Regions from separate parts of the Neobittarella massiliensis (ex Bilen et al. 2018) genome, predicted to be linked through region 3. Evidence: a T-box and tRNA genes for the amino acid it is inferred to sense, from the RefSeq annotation. Region 3 holds a T-box; the other regions hold tRNA genes.
The links. The T-box of region 3 lies ahead of tyrS (tyrosine--tRNA ligase). A T-box ahead of a tRNA ligase gene usually reads a tRNA of that ligase, here a tRNA-Tyr.

Region 1 (6,223 bases), on a different contig from region 3:
CAGATCATCGATATTTGGGTATCCGGTCTGGCTGTTGTCAACAGCAGCGCTTCACGGGCCACCAACTGCTGGCGATCGAGACCAGAATCGGGGTTTATAAACTTGATGCGCATAGTTAAGTCCCCTCTAGAGCATCTCTTTTTTAATGCCTTTTTTCAGGATATTGTGGTAGTCGATATAGGGATATATGCCATCATCGAATACGGGGCAAAACTGCTGCAATTCTGAGAGCTGCAGCTCCTCAATAGCTTTTTGGTGGTCCTCGCAGTAAATGACGATCTGGCCGACGATGCCGTGGGCATCACGGAAGGGGATCCCTTTCCCCACCAGGTAATCGGCTACCTCCGTTGCATTAAGAAAGCCCTTTTTGACCGCTTTTTCCATATTTTCTTTTTTCACAGTGAGCGTGGCGATCATTCGCTCCATCATGCAGAGCGATAAGATGACCGTTTGCAGACTGTCGTGAAAGGCCTCTTTATCCTCCTGCATATCTTTGTTATAGGCCAGTGGCAACCCCTTCATTACGGTGAGCAGCCCCATCAGATCGCCGTATACTCTGCCGGTCTTGCCGCGAATGAGTTCGGCCCCATCTGAATTTTTCTTTTGAGGCATGATACTGGAACCGGTGGTGTAGTTGTCGTCGAGACTGATAAAGCCAAATTCCTGCGAGCTCCAGAGGATGATCTCCTCGCTGAGACGGCTGAGGTGCATCATAAGGATACTAAAGGCAGACATGGCCTCCAACTGGTAGTCGCGGTCACTGACCCCGTCGATAAAGTTTGCATACACGCCGCTAAAACCCAACTGTTCAGCGGTAAAAGCGCGGTCGATCTGGTGTGTCGTACCGGCCAGTGCGCCACAGCCCAGCGGCGACAGATCCATGTTGTCCAGTGCGCTCTGCAGCCGTTTTTTATCGCGTTGGAGCATACCGTGGTAAGCCATTAGATAGTATTTGAAGGTGACTACCTGTGCCCGCTGCAGATGGGTATAGCCGGGCATAATACAGGGGTTTTGCGCCGCTTTTTCCTGTAGTGTGCGCTGCATCTTCTCCACCAGCTCAATAACGTACGCTGTCTGCTGCTTTACATACAGCTTCATATCTGTATTGACCTGGTCGTTTCTGGAGCGGGCGGTGTGCAGCTTTTTACCCACATCGCCGATGCGCTCGATAAGATGTACCTCTACAAAGGTGTGCACATCTTCGTAGGCGTTGGTCATCTGCAGGGCACCGCTCTGTACGTCCGCCAGGATACCCTGCAGGCCCTGTGCGATCTGTTCACCTTCCTGGACGGTGAGCAGCCCACACTTTACCTGCATAGCTACATGGGCCAAACTCCCCTGGATGTCTGGCCCACACAGCCAGGTCGTATTGGAGAGATTGTTGTTAAACTGCTCCATCAGCTCGTTTTCGTCCTGGCGGAAACGACCGCCCCACAGTTTGGTAACTGTTTTATGCTCCATTTTAAAGCCCTCTCTGCTGTATGTTTTTTAAAGTAGCATAATTATACGATATATTTTATAATAATTGCAATAGATTGCAATAAATTTTCTATTTATCTAGTAATTATACATTTATAAAGCTATATATATTCCATTTTTTGTATTTAATGCCTTTAATTATTGTATATTTAGTTGTATATTAAAATATTTATTCATAACATACAAATTGTACGGATGTGTATATCTGTATCTCTATCCACAATCGAGTAAAACTTTTTACCGCGGCTAACTTTGTAACCTACCTGGATGAACAGCCTATGGGTTACAAAAAGATAAGCATGATGGTCTTAAAAATTCTCCCTCAGACATTGACAACCTAATAGGTAGATGATATAATTCACGTTGTTGTCATATTCGCTGGTGTAGCTCAGTTGGTAGAGCAGCTGATTTGTAATCAGCAGGTCGGGGGTTCAAGTCCGTCCACCAGCTCCATTGAAAAGAGCTGGCCAATGTGGCTACTGAAATAAAATATGGTGGAGTTCCCGAGTGGCCAAAGGGGGCAGACTGTAAATCTGTTGTCAGTGACTTCGATGGTTCGAATCCATCCTCCACCACCAAAGCTGCGGCGTGTGCATTGCACACCGCAGCTTTTTTCTTTTAGTAACGCAAAATGCTCGCGTTTGAGGCGGTATCTAAACCGCTTGTCCCTCTCAGTAAAAAAGGCTGTGCCACTTCGGTCCAGTCTTTTTTACTGTCTGATGCATGCGCGCAAATGCAAATAGTAATTAAAAGACTCATTTTCCAGCCGCATTTACACGTTCCCCATGCATTTTTCGAAAAAGTATTTTGTCCACATCCAGCGTTACAAAATGGCCGCCACTCGGCACAGCTCTTCTCTTTGTGTATACGACGGCTATGCACACCTTACCGGGTAGATCCAGCAACCAAATATGCGCCTGTTTATCTAAAGACAATACTGCCATGCTCCTGTTTGTAGCTACAGGATATCCCTGGTGTACAAGCCCCAAGCAATATTGACCGAACGGTCTGTAATTGTTATAATAAATTACAGACCATTCAGTCTATATTTGGGATCAGAGGTGTTTTGGTGAAAAAACAGGAGAAGACAGAACGGACGCGTGAGCGGATCGTCGGCGCCGCCATAGAAGAATTTGGCACTGTCGGTTACAGTGCCGCGGCGATCAACAACATCTGCAGTGGCCATGAAATATCTAAGGGGTTGCTCTACCACAATTTTTCCGGTAAAGATGCACTGTATCTGGCCTGTGTATCGCGCTGCTTTGCCGAAGTGACTGCATATTTAAAAGATCAGGACATCGGAGATGACTTAGAGCGGTATATGCAGCTGCGCATTCGGTATTTTTCTCAGCATCCGCTGTGCGCCAGAATTTTTTTTGAAGCAGTCCTTCAGCCGCCAGCATCGCTGGCGGCACAGATACGCGAGGCCAAAGCCGACTTTGACTGTCTCAACAAAAAGATCTACCAGGCGGCACTGTCTAAAATGACGCTGCGGCCGGGCGTTACGCAGGATGACGCTATAGCGTATTATGAAGTCATGCAGGAGATGTTTAACGGCTATTTTAGCAGCCCGGCCTATGTGGGCAAAGACCTACAGGTACTGGTGGCCGACCACGAGAGCCGCCTGGCAAAAATGCTCGATTTTATGTTATATGGTATCGCCGAGAGGAGGATACAAAAATGATCTTGCTTTTTCTGCGGCTGCTGGCCGCTGTTGCGCTGGCCTTTGTGGCCGGTAAATTGGTGTCGAAACTCAAGCTGCCCTCGATCCTAGGCTGGCTGATCGCCGGCATGATCTTAGGCCCCCACGCGGTCTCTCTCGTGAGCGACACTCTGCTCGATGCCGTTTGGTATCAGAGCATCATGCACGTTTTAGAGTGTGCTGTGGGCCTGATGATCGGTACCGAACTGGTGTGGCGTAAGATAAAACGTTCGGGAAAAGCGATCATCATCACTACGCTCACCCAATCTATCGGCACATTCCTAGTCGTGTCGCTGGTATTTGGTATCGTGTTCTATTTTTCCGGTATACCTCTATACCTGGCGTTTCTCTTTGGTGGTATCGCTCTGGCCACCGCTCCGGCACCGGCCCTCTCTATCGTGCGCGAATTTAAAACAGAGGGGCCGGTGACCGCCACCCTTATTCCTATGGCGGCGCTGGACGACATTGTGGGCTGTATCGTATTTTTTAGCACCATCGCCATCGTGGCGGGCAATCTGTCGGCGGGAGAGCTACCGGCCTATATGATCGCGCTGGTAGTGCTGCTTCCTTTGATCATTGGCGTCGTCACCGGCCTGTTGGCCGGCTTGGTGCTGAAAAAAGAGCGGGGCGCAGGCCCCACTTTAGCTTTGCTGATAGCGATGATCCTCCTCTCCTCCGGGGTGGGTTTTTGGTGCAATGATTTGCTGCCGCGACCGGTGCTCAATTTTATGCTGATCGGTATGGCTTTTTCAGCTACATTTTCGAATATGGTCTCTGAAAAACGGCTGGATCAGATCATGCAGGGCTTTAATCCCATTCTCGGAGTGGCCATGATCGTCGTCATCCTAAATTTGGGTGCACCGCTGGATTACCACCTGATTCTGGGGGCGGGGCTCTACACAGCGATCTACATCGCTGCCCGGGCATTCGGAAAGTACTTTGGCGCCTTTTTTGGCGCTGCGGTGACCAAGTCTCCCAAAACTGTGCGCAACTATCTCGGCCTTACGCTGCTGCCCCACTCCGGTGTATCGCTGGTGTTTACCGGTATTGCCGTATCGGTGCTGGCGGGGCCGGCACCGGCCTGCGCCAAGATCATTCAGGGCACGATCGCGGCCGCCGCGGTGATCAACGAGGTGATCGCCGTCGTCATGGCCAAAAAGGGGTTTGAATGGGCCGGCGAGTTTGATCGGCAAGAGGCCACCAACAACGTCAGCGCAGTACCCCTGCCGCCGGTCATTACCATCAGCCGCCAACACGGCAGCGGTGGGCGTATGGTCGGGCACCAGCTGTCACAGCAGTTAAAGATTCCTTTTTACGACCACGAGATCATCGAGCGGGCCGTCAATTCCAGCACGATCGACCAGAGCTTTTTTGAAGAGGCCGAGACACGTTGGGCGGGCAGTTTGCTAGATGGGCTCTCCCGCGATGTCGGACAGGGTCTCTCGGTCGATGATCGGGTATTTTTACACCAGTCACAGATCATTCGTCAGATCGCCAGCGAGAACTCCTGCATCATTGTAGGCCGCTGTGCCGATCAGGTCCTCAAGGACCGACAAAATGTAATTCGGGTATTTATTTATGCCGATCGCAAGAGCCGCCAACACCGGCTCATCCATACCTATCACGAGACGACCGATCATGCTCTGGCGGATATAGAGAGGACCGACAAGCGTCGAGCTTCCTACTACAGTTTTTACTCCGGGCGTCAATTCGGCGATGCCGACAACTACGACATCTGTCTCAACAGCAGTGCATTGGGGATCGATGGCTGTGTGCAGATCTTAAAAGACGTCTATCGCTCTTTGTCCGCCGCCACCCAAGAGCGGTAGATAAGGGATATGGCCCATATAAGAAAGCGCTCTGTCCGGGTGGGGCAGAGCGCTTTTAGGTGCGCAGTCACACTGATTAAAAATCGGCATAGAATGGGCAGACTGAGCGAAGTACCCCTATCTGATCACCTTTGATGGGCGATATGATTTTAAAAATAAACCTTGACATTTGTCCGTCATGTGCTAAAATACAGATTAAATCGATGAGGAAGAGGAAGTAACTGCTGTGCCCTCCGGCCAAGAGAGTTGCGGGCGGTGAGATCGCAGCGCGGTAAGACAGCAGTGAATGGGCTTCTGAGAGCAACCCGAACTTTTCTGGTTAGCAAAAGAAAAGTAGGCGCGCCGGAGTGAGACCTCCGTTAACAAATGTCTGGCGTATGTTTGTACGCGGCGAGTGGGCGCAGTGCTGTTTGCACAGACGAGCGCCAAGCAGGGTGGCACCGCAGGAGTGTTTTTACAGCTTCTGTCCCGGCAGTATGCAGGGACAGAGGCTTTTTTGTTTGCCTTTGTCCCGCAAGAGTCGCATATTTTGGAAAGGAGACAAATACTATGGCAAACCAAAACATCCCTTACAAGATCTACCTGTCTGAAAGCGAGCTGCCCCGCCAGTGGTACAATCTGCGCGCGGACATGAAAAACAAGCCCGCACCGCTTTTAAATCCCGAGACTCTGCAGCCCATGACCGCCGCCGACCTGGCGCCGGTGTTCTGTGAGGAACTGGTGGCGCAGGAGCTCGACGATACCACCCCTTTTATCGACATCCCCAGTGAGATCCGCGACTACTACAAAATGTACCGGCCTGCTCCGCTGATGCGCGCTTACCGGCTGGAACAGGCACTGGGTACTCCGGCCAAGATCTACTACAAATTTGAGGGTAACAATACCAGTGGCAGCCACAAGCTAAACAGTGCGATCGCCCAGGCCTATTACGCCAAAAAGCAGGGGCTAAAAGGCGTCACCACCGAGACGGGCGCCGGCCAGTGGGGCACAGCCCTCTCGATGGCCTGTGCGTACTTTGGGCTCGACTGTAAGGTGTATATGGTCAAGGTCTCGTACGAACAAAAGCCGTTTCGCCGTGAGGTGATGCGCACCTACGGGGCTGATGTCACCCCTTCTCCGTCTGACACCACCGCCGTTGGCCGCAAGATACTGGCCGAGTTCCCCGGTACTGGCGGCAGTTTGGGCTGTGCTATCTCAGAGGCAGTGGAGGCCG
Region 2 (6,223 bases), on a different contig from region 3:
TCAGCGAAATTGCCGCGCTGACCGGCGTCAGCGTGCGCACCCTGCAGTACTACGACGAGATCGGTCTCCTGCACCCGACTGCACTGACTACGGCGGGCTACCGATTATACGATGAAAAGGCGCTGGCTGCCCTACAGCAGATCCTGTTCTTTAAGGAACTCGATTTTCCCCTAAAAGAGATCGCGCGCATCATGACCGACCCCGGCTTTAGCAGGCAGGAGACTTTTCAGCGGCAAAAAGCACTTTTGACCGCCAAACGAGATCGGCTGGACCGCCTGCTACAGCTGCTGGACCAGCTGGAGAGAGGAGAGACTTGCATGGATTTTGAAGCTTTTGATATAGGTGGCTATATACAGGCCCTGGAGGACTTTAAGCAGACGCACCGCACAGACATCGTCACCTATTGGGGCAGCGAGGAGCATTTTGACGAGCTGATAAGGCGCTGCCGGGAACACGGGCCCAATATTGCCCAAAATGCCATCCGCTATTACGGCAGTGTCGAGAACTATGTAACTGCTATGAGAGAGCAGATGGACCACTTTTCTGAGCACATGCAGGCGTTAGACGCGTTACAGCAGGAAGGTAAAGTGGAAGAAAATCAGCGCTATATGCTGGAGCTGGTAGCCGACCTCACCCGCGATGCAAGCGACCCGGAAGTGCAGGGCATCGTAGCGCGCATCGTTGGGCTGACGGGCGACAGCAGCATCTCTGCGCTGCAGACCACCGAGAACTGGCAGATGGTGATCGACGCCTACCTGTATAACGACAAGCTCATCGCAGCGATAGATAAAAAATATGGTCAAGGAGCCTCCCACTTTATCGGCGAGGCGGCCCAATACTATTTTGATCATCAAAAAACAGTACATGGCCCGGCCTGATCGGGGAGAAAGCGCAGATCGTCTCGCACACGATACGCTGAAATTACCCGGTTGCCGTCTGAGGTCTGACCCACCAGGCATAAAAACCGATAGATACTCGTACTGAACCATTACAAAAAGGTCCTATCCCGATCGGGATAGGACCTTTTTGTTGAGAGCGCGATACTTCAGCCCCGCTGACGTGCAGTGAAAGCAACGCCCGTATTTACCGCCGACAACACCGGCAAGACGCCTTAGCGGACTTACCGGCAATACTGTGCGCAGATCTCATCAAGTTCTCCGCTCTACTGCCTGGACCGGACAATTTTCAAAGCAACTGCCGCAGTGCAGACAGTGCGCCTGTTGGATGTGGTAGGGGTCTCCCGCCTGGATGCACTGCTGTGGGCAGACGCGCAGACATTTTCCACAGCGGATACAGCGGTCTGTTATCCGGTAGCCCCGCAGCTTGCGTTTACCGCTGCCGATTGTATAACACGCCCGAAAGATCGGGCGCACACCGAGATCGAAATATTCGATCTGCAGGTCGCCAGCGGCAAATACGACCCCGATCTTTCTCGTGTCACCGGGATAGACATTTGAGAGATAGGGCTGCTCGGCAAAGATCCTATCAATATATTTTTTCTGCTCGGCCCGGGGGACCGGTACCGCCTTGGCAGAGACGCGGATCATCTCCTTGTAACGGGTAAAGGCCAGTATCTGCACCCGCCCATCGCGCAGCAATTCACGGCAGAACTCTTTGCCCCGCGCAGTGAAAAAGTAAAGCGTGTCCGGTGTATAGTGGATGGCGCTTATACACCGCACCTGCGGCGTTCCATCCAGCCCCACCGTGGCAAAATTGAGTACTCCCACGTATCGCAATTTTTCTAAACAGGTCTGTGCGTCCATAAGATCCACCTCACTCGATGATAAGGCTGCGCCCGTCTTTTCGGGGCTTGGCGGCGGGATAGGCTCCCGCACAGTAACCGAGCAGAACAAAGCACCGCACAACATAGCTGTCGGGTACTTTCCACTCCCGCAAGAGCGCAGCACCGGCCTCACCGGCAAAGGTATCTTCTCCCCGAGCTACGATACAGGAGGAGATGCCCAGCTCTGTCGCCGCCAACACCATGTTTTCTGCACAGCAAAATGCGTCGGGGATACTGTATAAAAAGTTTTTCGGGCACAGGACCATGCAGACGGTCGGTGCACCGTAAAATCCACTTTTTAGGGCGGGATCATCGATGATACTCGGCTGCTCGGAAGAGACGTAAGAGCCGGCCAGCTGCTGTCGGTCGAATCTGGCGATATTGAGCTGCCCGACTTTTTGACAGAGAGCCTGATTGCGAAGGGCGATGATCGCGGCGCGCTGGCCACCGCCGGCGCTGGGGGCATACAGGCCGGCCTCGATGATCTTTTCCAAGTCGCATCGTGCGATCTGCTGGTCTTTATACTTGCGGATAGATCGGCGATACCTCATCAGTTCAAACAGTTGCACCTATTTCAACCTCCTTCCAGCACTGGGGGTCGGCGGCATAAAAATTTCCGTTTTGTCCGCTGGCTACGGCGGGGCAGCCCCGGCAAAAGCGCAGCAGCTCACACCTAGAACATTTTTCAAACCTGGAGTAGTCGCGGTAGGTCTCCATCTGACAGATCCACACGTCGGCGAGTCGATCTTCAAACACATTGCCGACTTTGCTGTTTTGCACACGGCGGCAGGCGTAGATCTCCCCTGTCGGCAGGATGGTCATATGGCAGTTGCCACAGTTACAACCGCCGTAGATCACCTTTTCCCCGGCACCCTCTGGGATCTGAAAGATACCTCTCTCGTATTCATAGAGAGTCCAGAGGTGGTCCTTTTTGTTAAAGTAAGTCGTGCAGCCGGCGGCTTCGTAGGCCTGGAACTTTTTGTAGCAGGTATCGAGTAATTGCCGGTACTGCTGCGGGGTCATGCCTGTGTCTTTTTCCTCGCTGGTGGGGCAGTAGCGGGCAAAGGCGAAGATGTCTGCCCCCGCCGCTACGACCGTACCGATTATGTCGGGCACCTCGCTGATGTTCGTCCCCGATACAGTCGTCATGATCACCGCGCGCATACCCGCTTTTTTAATGCAGGCGATCTTTTCGAGCGTACAGTCGAAAGAACCGGGCTTGCGGAACCAATCGTGGGTCTGGCGCATGCCGTCGATGGAGAGCTGATATTTCTGGCAGCCGTATTCCCGCAGTTTTTGACAAACTGCATCGGTCAAGTGGAACGGGTTGCCGAGGATGGTAAATGGGATATCGTGTTCCTTTATCAGTGCCAGCAGCTTCCAAAAATCTGGGTGCAGGATCGGATCGCCGCCCGTGAGATAAAAGTACGGGAGCCGGTCGTAGACTCTGCAAAAGTCGAGGCAGTTGTAAAACGTGTCCTGCATTTGCCGCCAGCTCATAGCCTCTGGCTCTTTGCGGGTGTCTTCTGAAAAGATATAGCAGTGTTTACAGCGCTGGTCGCAGGCATCGGTGATGTGCCACTGAAAGGCAAAATACTGTTTCATACTTGATGCATCCTCACTTTATATAAGATCGGACAGGCCGATTTGCAATTCTGAGTTCCCGGCGAAGATATACACCGGGAACGGGTCGACGGAACAAGCTACTTGTCACCAACGCCGCAAGCCGCCCCACAGGCAGTGGGCTTTTCTTCCGGCTTGTCCGCTGCGCCACAGGCGGCAGGTGCTTCGGCAGGTCTGTCGCCAGCGCCACAGGCGGTACCGCAGGCGGCGGGACTTTCCTCCGGCCTATCTGCTGCACCGCAGGCGGAAGATACCGTTTCTTTTTCGTTCCATCCAAAGATGTTTGAGAGTGCCATAACTGTGACCTCCACTTTTGTATTCAGAGTGCTGTTGGTGTTGCTGTTTTGCTCTCTGTAATTCTAATTGTACGATTTTATTTTTCGGTCACAAGTACGCACTTTTTTATAACACAGTTACCTTGAGGTGACTTTTGCGCCGCCTCGGGCTTATAGAGGTCAAAAATATGAGCGGTATTAAAATATTTTACAATACTGCTTACACGCAAATAGAATAGTATCGTATAATAGGCATGTAATATTATATTTTGATCTAACAGCTATTTAAGGAGGTATTCATTGTGCTGACCAAAGCAGAGATGCCTGCATGCCCCGTTGCGACCACCGTACAGATGATCGGCAGCAAATGGAAACTGCTGATCATCAGAAATCTGCTCGCTCGGCCGTGGCGATTCAACGAGCTGCGCAAGGATCTGGAGGGTATCAGTCAGAAGGTGCTGACCGACAGCTTGCGCTCGATGGAAGACGACGGGATCGTCACTCGCACCGCCTATCCCGAAGTGCCACCCCGGGTAGAATACGCCCTGAGCGAATTGGGGGAATCCATGCGTCCCATCATAAAAGCTATGGAGATATGGGGACTCAATTATCAAAAAAGCGCCAAATAGAAAAACTCGTAAAAACAGCGCCAAAGCTCTTTAAAATAGAGCACATTGGCGCTGCTTTTTGCTACCAAAATTCTGTGTTGATGCACGTCTTATCGGGGCTATTATATAAAGCAGGAGGCGACACACCGTATATTGGGCCAGATACTTTGTACTTGGATGCATAAAAAAGCCTGTACCGATGGGTACAGGCTTTTTTATGGTGGTGGAGGATGGATTCGAACCATCGAAGTCACTGACAACAGATTTACAGTCTGCCCCCTTTGGCCACTCGGGAACTCCACCGCATATTTGGTTTTAAATGGTCGAGGCGACAGGACTTGAACCTGCGGCATCCTGGTCCCAAACCAGGCACTCTACCAAACTGAGCTACGCCTCGGTACACAGTGCGCAGTTGTAGCTCACGGCCGTAACTACAGCTTTTTAATTTTATCGTATCCAGAACAAAAAGTCAACGGCATTTTCCTATTTTCACCTTGCTTTTTCACAAATTTCCTTCCAGATAAAAAAGAGCAGCACGGTGCTGCTCTTTTTTATCTGGTACTGACTGTCGACAGCAGCACCTTTTTACCATCACCGGTGCAGGATCTCCGACTCATTTTGATGACAGTAGTCGTACATTTCGCTGCCGGTAGCAAACCACACCCCGGGCTTATCTTTGACAAAGGTCAAAAACTCTTCAAGTATGGCCGAGCGGCCGGGATTGCCGATCGTTTGGGGATCTAATTGCATGACGTAACACAGGTGATGGGTGTAGTGGCCGGTAAACTCATCCTTCCAGTTCGAGAGCATACTGCTGTAAGGCGCTACCCTGCCCTGACCGGTGGGAAAAGCCGGCCGGTAGTTAAAGGCCAGATAGGGGAAATCGAAGTTGGCCCACTGGATAGGTATCTGCAGCATTTGGGTGCCGGCATCGTCTATCGGCATAAAGTAGGGGCGGTCGTCATCGCTCAGGTCGCTGGAATAACACATGCCTAAGCTGTGGGCGATCTGCAGCGTCTCCAGGGTGAGGTCCCCCTCGGGGGCACGAAAACCACGAGGCGAAACACCACTGTACTTTTCGATAGCGGCCACCGCTTTTTTGAGCCGTTCTTGCTGTTGGGCGCGGTCAAACAGCGACAAGTTCTCGTGCAGATAGCCGTGGCAGGCGATCTCGTGCCCGGCAGACACGATGTCTTTCATGTAGCCGGCATATTTTTCGGCCACGATGCCGGGGACGAAAAAGGTTGCCTTGATCGAAAAGCTCTGTAAGATATCCAGTAACCGGCCCAGTCCGCGCGTCATGCCGTACTGGCCCATCGAGAGCGTTTTAGGCATGTGGGCCGCCCGTTCATCCAGCTGCAGCCAAAAGTATTCGGCGTCGAGATTGACGGTGATCATGGCCGCGCACTGGATGTTTTGCGGCCATTTGGGGTGCTGTGTATACATGTTTATCTATCCCTCCCTACTGCTCTCGGCCGGGTATGTCTGCCGCCACCAGTCGGCGATCTGGCTGGCGGTAGCCACCCATACGTCTTGGTGGCTGGTGACTTCTCTGAGTATCTCTTCCAATATCTGATTGCGGCCCGGTGCGCCGGATATCTGTGGGTGCATGAGGAAAGAGATACACAGCCCATAGCGGTGGTAACCGGCAAATTCGGCCAGGTAATTTTGCTGTACATTGCGGTAACAGGAGATGCGGTCGAGACCTGCCGGTTCAGCCGGATAGATATTGTAGGCCTGCGCCACATAATCGTCCAGTTCCCACTTGGAGGGGATCTCGATAAAGTCGGTTACCCGGCCATCGAGCACGGTGCGGTAGGGCCGGTCGTCGCCGCGCATGGAACTGGAGTAGGAAAAACCCCGTTCCTCCAGCAGGTAGGGGGTGTCTACCGCCCAATCGCCCGACGGGGTGCGAAAGCCCACCGGCGCCGTGC
Region 3 (6,223 bases):
GCTGCTGGACGGTGCTGTTTTGGCCCTGCAGAACATTCGCGACTACCTGCCGGAACTGGGGGCGGTGTGTGATAAGCTGCAGTCGCTGCGGTATGAGATCGAGGAGTACGCCGGGGATATTTCGGCCCAGCAGCTGGATGACGAGGAATATTTGGACATCGACTTTATCGAGTCGCGGCTGGATACCATTTACCGCCTGAAGAAAAAGTACGGCCAGAGCATTGAGGAAATACTGGCCTATGGCGACAGCTGTCGGCAAAAGCTGGCGCAGATAGAGGGTGGCAGTGAGCAGCTGGAGGCGCTGCGCGACAGGATGAAGATCGAGCTGCACAGCTGCAAGGAGCTGGCGCTGCAGCTGATGGCCAAGCGCAAAAAAGTGGGCCAGCGATTGGCCCAGGCCGTATGCCGGGAGCTGGCCTTTTTGAATATGCCCGGCGTGCGCTTTGTGGTGCAGGTAGAACCCACCGACAAACTGCACCCCAGAGGTATGGACGAGGTGCGGTTTTTGATCTCGGCCAACGTGGGGGAGGAGCCCAAGTCGATCTCGAAGATCGCCTCGGGTGGTGAGCTCTCGCGCATTATGTTGGCGATCAAGAGCATACTGGCCGATAAAGACGGTATCGACACGCTGATCTTCGACGAGATCGATACTGGGGTGAGCGGCAGTGCCGCCCAGCGCATTGGCCAAAAGCTGGGCGAAGTGGCCGCCAGCCACCAGATCATCTGTGTCACTCACTCTGCCCAGGTGGCGGCATACGGCGCCAGCCACCTGCTCATTCAAAAGACAACCGACGGCAGCCAGACCTTTACCGATGTGCGGGCGCTGGGCAGTGACGAGCGCATCACCGAGCTGGCGCGCATCGTATCGGGCGATCACATCACCCCACTGGCGCTGGAAAACGCCCGTGAGATACTGGCTTTTGCCCACGGTGGCGCCCGCTAAAAGAGATAAATGTTTATAAAATTGGGGGCGGGCCTTGACTTTCTGGTCTCGGCTGGGTATAGTAAAGACATATCGTGCAAAAGGCGTAGACGGGGAAGAGTACCTCCGATGTAGCTTCAGAGAGCCTCTGGTCGGTGAGAAGGGGCAGCGTTTATCGGCGGGAATACACCTCACGAGCAGCCTCCCTCAACAGGGCTTGTGTTTTAGCGGGCCATTAGTAGGGGAGGACGGGCAGCACCCGTTACAGTGCAGGGCTTTGTTAGAAGCCTGTGAGGCTGTGTGCCGCAAGGCGACAGCGACCGATGAGGTGGTACCGCGCAAAGAGCTGACTTTGTGCCCTCTGTAGACCGTATGGTCTGCGGGGGGCATTTTCTTTTCACCTGTTTGCCTCTTACCTTGCACGCAATTACAATTTATCAAAGGAGAATGTACTGTGGGAATTTTTAACGAACTGCAGGCCCGTGGCCTGATCGCCCAGTCGACCAATATGGAAAAGGTCGAAGAACTGCTCAATGGCGGCGGTGTCACCTTCTATACCGGGTTTGACGCCACGGCCGACAGCCTGCATGTCGGGCATTTCTTGCAGCTTACCATTATGAAGCGCCTGCAGGAGGCCGGGCACCGGCCCATTGCGCTGCTGGGCGGCGGTACGACCTTGGTGGGCGACCCCACCGGCAAGACCGATATGCGCAAAATGCTGACCAAAGAGGATATTGGCCACAATGTAGAGTGCTTTAAGCGCCAGATGTCGAAGTTCGTCGACTTCTCGGACGGCAAGGCGCTGATGCTCAACAATGCCGACTGGCTGTGCGAGCTCAACTACCTGGATTTTCTGCGGGATGTAGGGGTGTACTTCTCGGTCAACAAGATGCTGACAGCCGAGTGCTTTAAGTCCCGTATGGAGAAAGGCCTGTCGTTCATCGAGTTCAACTACATGATCATGCAGAGCTACGACTTTTTGCACATGTACGATGCAGTGGGCTGCACCATGGAGCTGGGCGGCGACGACCAGTGGTCGAATATCCTGGGCGGCGTAGACCTGATCCGTCGGGTAAAAGGAGAGGAGGCCTATGGCCTGACCTTTACCCTGCTCACCACCAAAGAGGGCAAAAAGATGGGCAAGACCGAGAGCGGCGCAGTATGGCTGGATCCGGAAAAGACCTCTCCTTACGAGTTTTTCCAGTACTGGCGCAACATCGATGACGGCGACGTTATCAATTGCATGAAGATGCTGACCTTTATGCCGCTGGAGGAGATCGCCGAGTACGAGCACCTGAAAGACCAGGAGATCAACCGCGCCAAGGAGAAACTGGCCTTTGAGCTGACCAAACTGGTGCACAGTGAGGAGGAGGCCCAGAAGGCGCTGGAAGCCTCGCAGGCGCTGTTTTCGGCGGGCAGTGTATCGCAGAACATGCCCACCACCCAGCTGCCGGCCGACCTGATGAGCGACGAGGGGATCGGCATCGTCGACCTGATGCTGGCGGCAGGGCTCTCTCCTTCGCGCGGGGAGGCCCGGCGGCTGGTCGATCAGGGCGGAGTTTCGGTAAACGATGAGAAGGTGACCTCGGTCAAGCACATGGTGGCCAGAGAGGATTTTGCCGACGGATTCATCGTCATCAAAAAGGGCAAAAAAACCTTCCATAAGATCACGCTGTAAAATAGTATCTTTCATAGAGTCTGGCCGGGGCAGTAATGCCTTGGCCAGACTTTTTTGCACTTTTGTACCGCCGTTTTGCGCTGTGTTGCGGAGCTTGGCCGCGCTTTGGGGAAAATGCGTTTACACTGACGGTGTTTTTTGATACACTAGAAGTATAGATATCTGTATCGACACCTGTGTTTTGAAAAACGCCAAAGGAGTAATCGATCATGACAGCCACCGTTTGGGATACGCCAGTATATTACGAGGAGCTGGGCAAAGGCACCCCGGTCGTTGCCCTGCACGGCTGGACCGGCAGCCACCTGCACATGCGAGAGAGCATTGAGCCGGTGTTCAATCTGCTCTCTCACCACCGCCGCATCTACCCCGACTTGCCCGGTATGGGCGACACGCCCCGCTGCGAGCGCATTAAAAATACCGACGACATGCTCGATTTTGTCATCGCTTTCATTGACCAGGTGATCGGCAGCGACACGCCGTTTTTTGTGATCGGCCACTCGTATGGCGGCTATCTGGTGCGCGGGCTCATCAGCAAGCTGCGCGACAGAGTGTTGGGCGGCGTGCTCATCTGCCCGGTGAGCAACCCGGTACACGAAAACCGTTTGCTGCCCAAGTTTACTACCGGCTTTACCAACTACCAGTTTTTAGAGTCTATTCCCCAGCAGCACCGCGAGGGATTTACCAAGACGATGGTCATTCAAAACCAGTACACCTTTAACCGCTACCTGGATGAGATCGTCCCTGCTGAGGAGGCCTATGACGCCGATTACCTGGCCGATATTCTGCACCGCGGCTATGGCTATGCCGTGACCCCGGAAGAACGTTTTGGTTTTTGTGATACCCCCACGCTGTTTTTGCTCGGCAAACAGGACAATGTGGTCGGATTTGCCGAGACGCTGAGCCTCCTCTCTTATTACCGCAAACACTCGGTGCTGCTGCTGGAAAATGCCGGCCACAACCTGGATATCGAACACCCCAATATTTTTTGCGAGATGGTGAAGTCGTGGCTGTGGGAGCTGGAAGTGCCCCAACAAAACGGCTAAAACGATATCGGCGAGATCAAATACCGCTCATCTGGTATTAAAAAAGGGACCGCCCCTCTATATAGAGGGGCGGTCCCTTTTTTGCGCTGCAATATGATAAGAGCGCGGTCATTCCCACCTAAATAGGCGGATAGCCAGCACGGCGCAGGCGACGATGAGCACCACCATGACCAGGATAGATATCCACACCTCTTTTATCGGCAGACCCAGCAGGGCCGCCTTGAGCAGCTTGATGCCCTGCGTGAGCGGCAGAAGATCGGCGATCTTTTGAGCAGCGGCAGGCAGCACCTCGTAGGGGAGCGTTGCCCCGGAAAAGAGCAGCATGGGAAAGTAGAGGATACTGGTGAAGATCCCGGCGCTTTTGCTGTTAGCGGCCACGCCGCCCACCAGCACGCCGATACAGAACATTGTAGCCATGACCAGCAGATAGCTGAGTAAAAACAGCGGAATAGAGCCGTGCAGTTGGAGACCCAGGACAAGCACCGCCACTGCCCAGAGCGTAAACAACGAGCCCAGCGCATACAGGGCATAGATGACGACCTGGACCAGCAGGATCAGTGCCGGACTGACCGGTGTGACCCGAAAGCGGCGCAGGATGCCACGGCTGCGGTAATCGGATACTACCAGCGGCAGCCCCATTACTCCGCCGGCACAAATAGAGATGGTGGCGAGTGCCGGAAAAGAATGCTCGACAAAGGTATAAGGCGCACCGGCAAAGGCAGGGCGAGTCCCGTAGAGCATGGCGACGACGGCCAGCACCACCAGCGGCAGACAGATAGAAAAGATGAACATATCCATTCCTCGCAGAGAAAGTTTGAGCTCTACTTTGAGCATCGTGCGAAAAGCTCTCATCGATCTTCCTCCGTATACCACAGGTAGGCATCCTCGAACGCGGTGTATGGACTGTCGGCTACCGCCTGGCCGACGGTGCCGGAAAATACTGTTTTGCCATGCTTTAAAATACAGATGTGGTCGCACAACGCCTCCACTTCATCCATGAAGTGCGAGGTGAGCAGGATGGTCACCCCCGACGCTTTTAGCGAGGAGAGGATGGCCCAGACCTCTCGCCGGGCCCGCGGATCGAGACCGGTGGTGAGTTCATCTAAAAACACCACCTGTGGGTTTGGCAGCAACGCGAGCGTAATAAACAGCTTTTGCCGTTGTCCGCCTGACAGCTCCTTTACCGGGCGGCCAGCTTTATCAGCCAGGCCAAACTGAGCCAGCAATTGCCGGTAATCATGGGGGCGGTGGTACAGCGCAGCACTTACCTGGCAGAGCTCTTCGGCGGTTATCTTTTCCTGAAAAGAAGTCTCTTGCAGCTGAACACCGACTTGCTTAAACAACTGTTTGCGCGCGATCCGGGGGTCTTGGCCCAATATCTGTACGGCGCCGCTACTGGGCCGTTGCAGCCCCAGCATACAGGCTATCGCGGTGCTCTTACCGGCCCCATTGGCACCCAGTAGACCGCAGACGGTACCGCGTTCTACCGACAGGTCTAACCCCTTCAGGGCGAGCAGCGGCCCGTAGGACTTGGTGAGCCGGCTTGTTTGAATAACTGGTGACATGGTCTCTACCTCCTTTTTTCGATAAAAAAAGAATACCACCAGCTAAAAGACTGGTGGTAAAGTGGAGCGTTATATATTTGGGACAGGTAGAACGGGAAAATCACCATTACTTTGGCTGCAGATCATAAAACCGACATCTGGTGTTGACCGCATTTTTGCCTGGCAGGTATGGGGGCTTAAAAATTGCTGTAGACCTTAAACGCGTGCGGGACACAGCCTGATTAAAGGCGATGCGATACCAGATCGTAAGACAGTGCTTTACCGCCCCTGGCGGCTACGAAAATCTACGGCGCATCTCATACAGCAGCTGCAGCGATGTCTGGGCATTGATCTCGGCTTGGCTTAGCGAGTCGAGCAGATGGTCACAGGCCGAGACGATATCACCTTGAGCCGGCAGATCGAGGGCTGCCGGCACATCGGTCTGCGGATCGACGGAGAGCTGCTGCAGCAGCTGTAGGATGGCCTCGAGCGAGTAGTTGGCCCCGCGCAGAGCGCGGATAACTCTTAGCGTGCGCAGATCTTCACTGGTGTACACACGATAGCCATTTTGGCGGCGCTTTACGGTGAGCAACCCGTTCATCTCCCAGTTGCGCAGGGCATCCATCGAGATATGCAGCTGCTGCGAGACCTGACGGCGGCCGAGCAGCACCGGGTAGGAGGATGGTGAGTCGCCGTGCAAAAGTGCGGTGACGATAGAGGCCGCTTCTTGTGCGCGCACAAATTCCTGTCGCACCATCTGCAGGTAGCACCGACACTGCTCGATGGCGGCATCATACTTGCCGGTGGCGGCGGTTTTGACCATCTGTACCATCTGTTGGCGCAGCCCATTTTGCAGCACCTCTACCTGAAAGGCGGTGCGGGCCAAGCGAAACTGGGCTATGTGGCGGTCGGTAAATACCCGATAGCGATTTTTTTGCCGCGGCGCCGGCGGTATCAACCCCAGTTTTTCGTAGAGCCGTACGGTGTTGGGGTGTACGCCGATGATCTTGGCCACCTGGGCCGTAGTATATGTTTT

Region 1: it encodes a tRNA-Tyr, which carries the amino acid that the T-box ahead of tyrS (tyrosine--tRNA ligase) is inferred to sense. The anticodon was not compared.
Region 2: it encodes a tRNA-Tyr, which carries the amino acid that the T-box ahead of tyrS (tyrosine--tRNA ligase) is inferred to sense. The anticodon was not compared.

Annotation. Positions count from the first base shown of each region.
Region 1 is NZ_JACOGI010000003.1:28,887-35,109, forward strand. It holds gene H8K20_RS11990 (aspartate/glutamate racemase family protein) at 1-113, opposite strand, end outside; gene argH (argininosuccinate lyase) at 127-1,461, opposite strand; tRNA gene H8K20_RS12000 (tRNA-Thr) at 1,857-1,932, shown strand; tRNA gene H8K20_RS12005 (tRNA-Tyr) at 1,973-2,057, shown strand; gene H8K20_RS12010 (TetR family transcriptional regulator) at 2,549-3,163, shown strand; partial or broken gene H8K20_RS12015 (cation:proton antiporter) at 3,160-4,365, shown strand; gene H8K20_RS13905 (cytidylate kinase-like family protein) at 4,423-5,010, shown strand; gene H8K20_RS12020 (TrpB-like pyridoxal phosphate-dependent enzyme) at 5,560-6,223, shown strand, end outside.
Region 2 is NZ_JACOGI010000003.1:19,083-25,305, forward strand. It holds gene H8K20_RS11925 (MerR family transcriptional regulator) at 1-878, shown strand, start outside; gene H8K20_RS11930 (4Fe-4S binding protein) at 1,149-1,763, opposite strand; gene H8K20_RS11935 (nitroreductase family protein) at 1,774-2,352, opposite strand; gene acgM (radical SAM/SPASM domain protein, ACGX system) at 2,339-3,388, opposite strand; gene acgA (ACGX-repeat peptide) at 3,487-3,702, opposite strand; gene H8K20_RS11950 (winged helix-turn-helix transcriptional regulator) at 3,984-4,310, shown strand; tRNA gene H8K20_RS11955 (tRNA-Tyr) at 4,508-4,592, opposite strand; tRNA gene H8K20_RS11960 (tRNA-Pro) at 4,610-4,686, opposite strand; gene H8K20_RS11965 (polysaccharide deacetylase family protein) at 4,881-5,735, opposite strand; gene H8K20_RS11970 (polysaccharide deacetylase family protein) at 5,742-6,223, opposite strand, start outside.
Region 3 is NZ_JACOGI010000001.1:1,079,292-1,085,514, forward strand. It holds gene recN (DNA repair protein RecN) at 1-943, shown strand, start outside; T-box leader at 1,021-1,287, shown strand; gene tyrS (tyrosine--tRNA ligase) at 1,377-2,600, shown strand; gene H8K20_RS04975 (alpha/beta fold hydrolase) at 2,810-3,643, shown strand; gene H8K20_RS04980 (ABC transporter permease) at 3,752-4,495, opposite strand; gene H8K20_RS04985 (ABC transporter ATP-binding protein) at 4,492-5,208, opposite strand; gene H8K20_RS04990 (MerR family transcriptional regulator) at 5,483-6,223, opposite strand, start outside.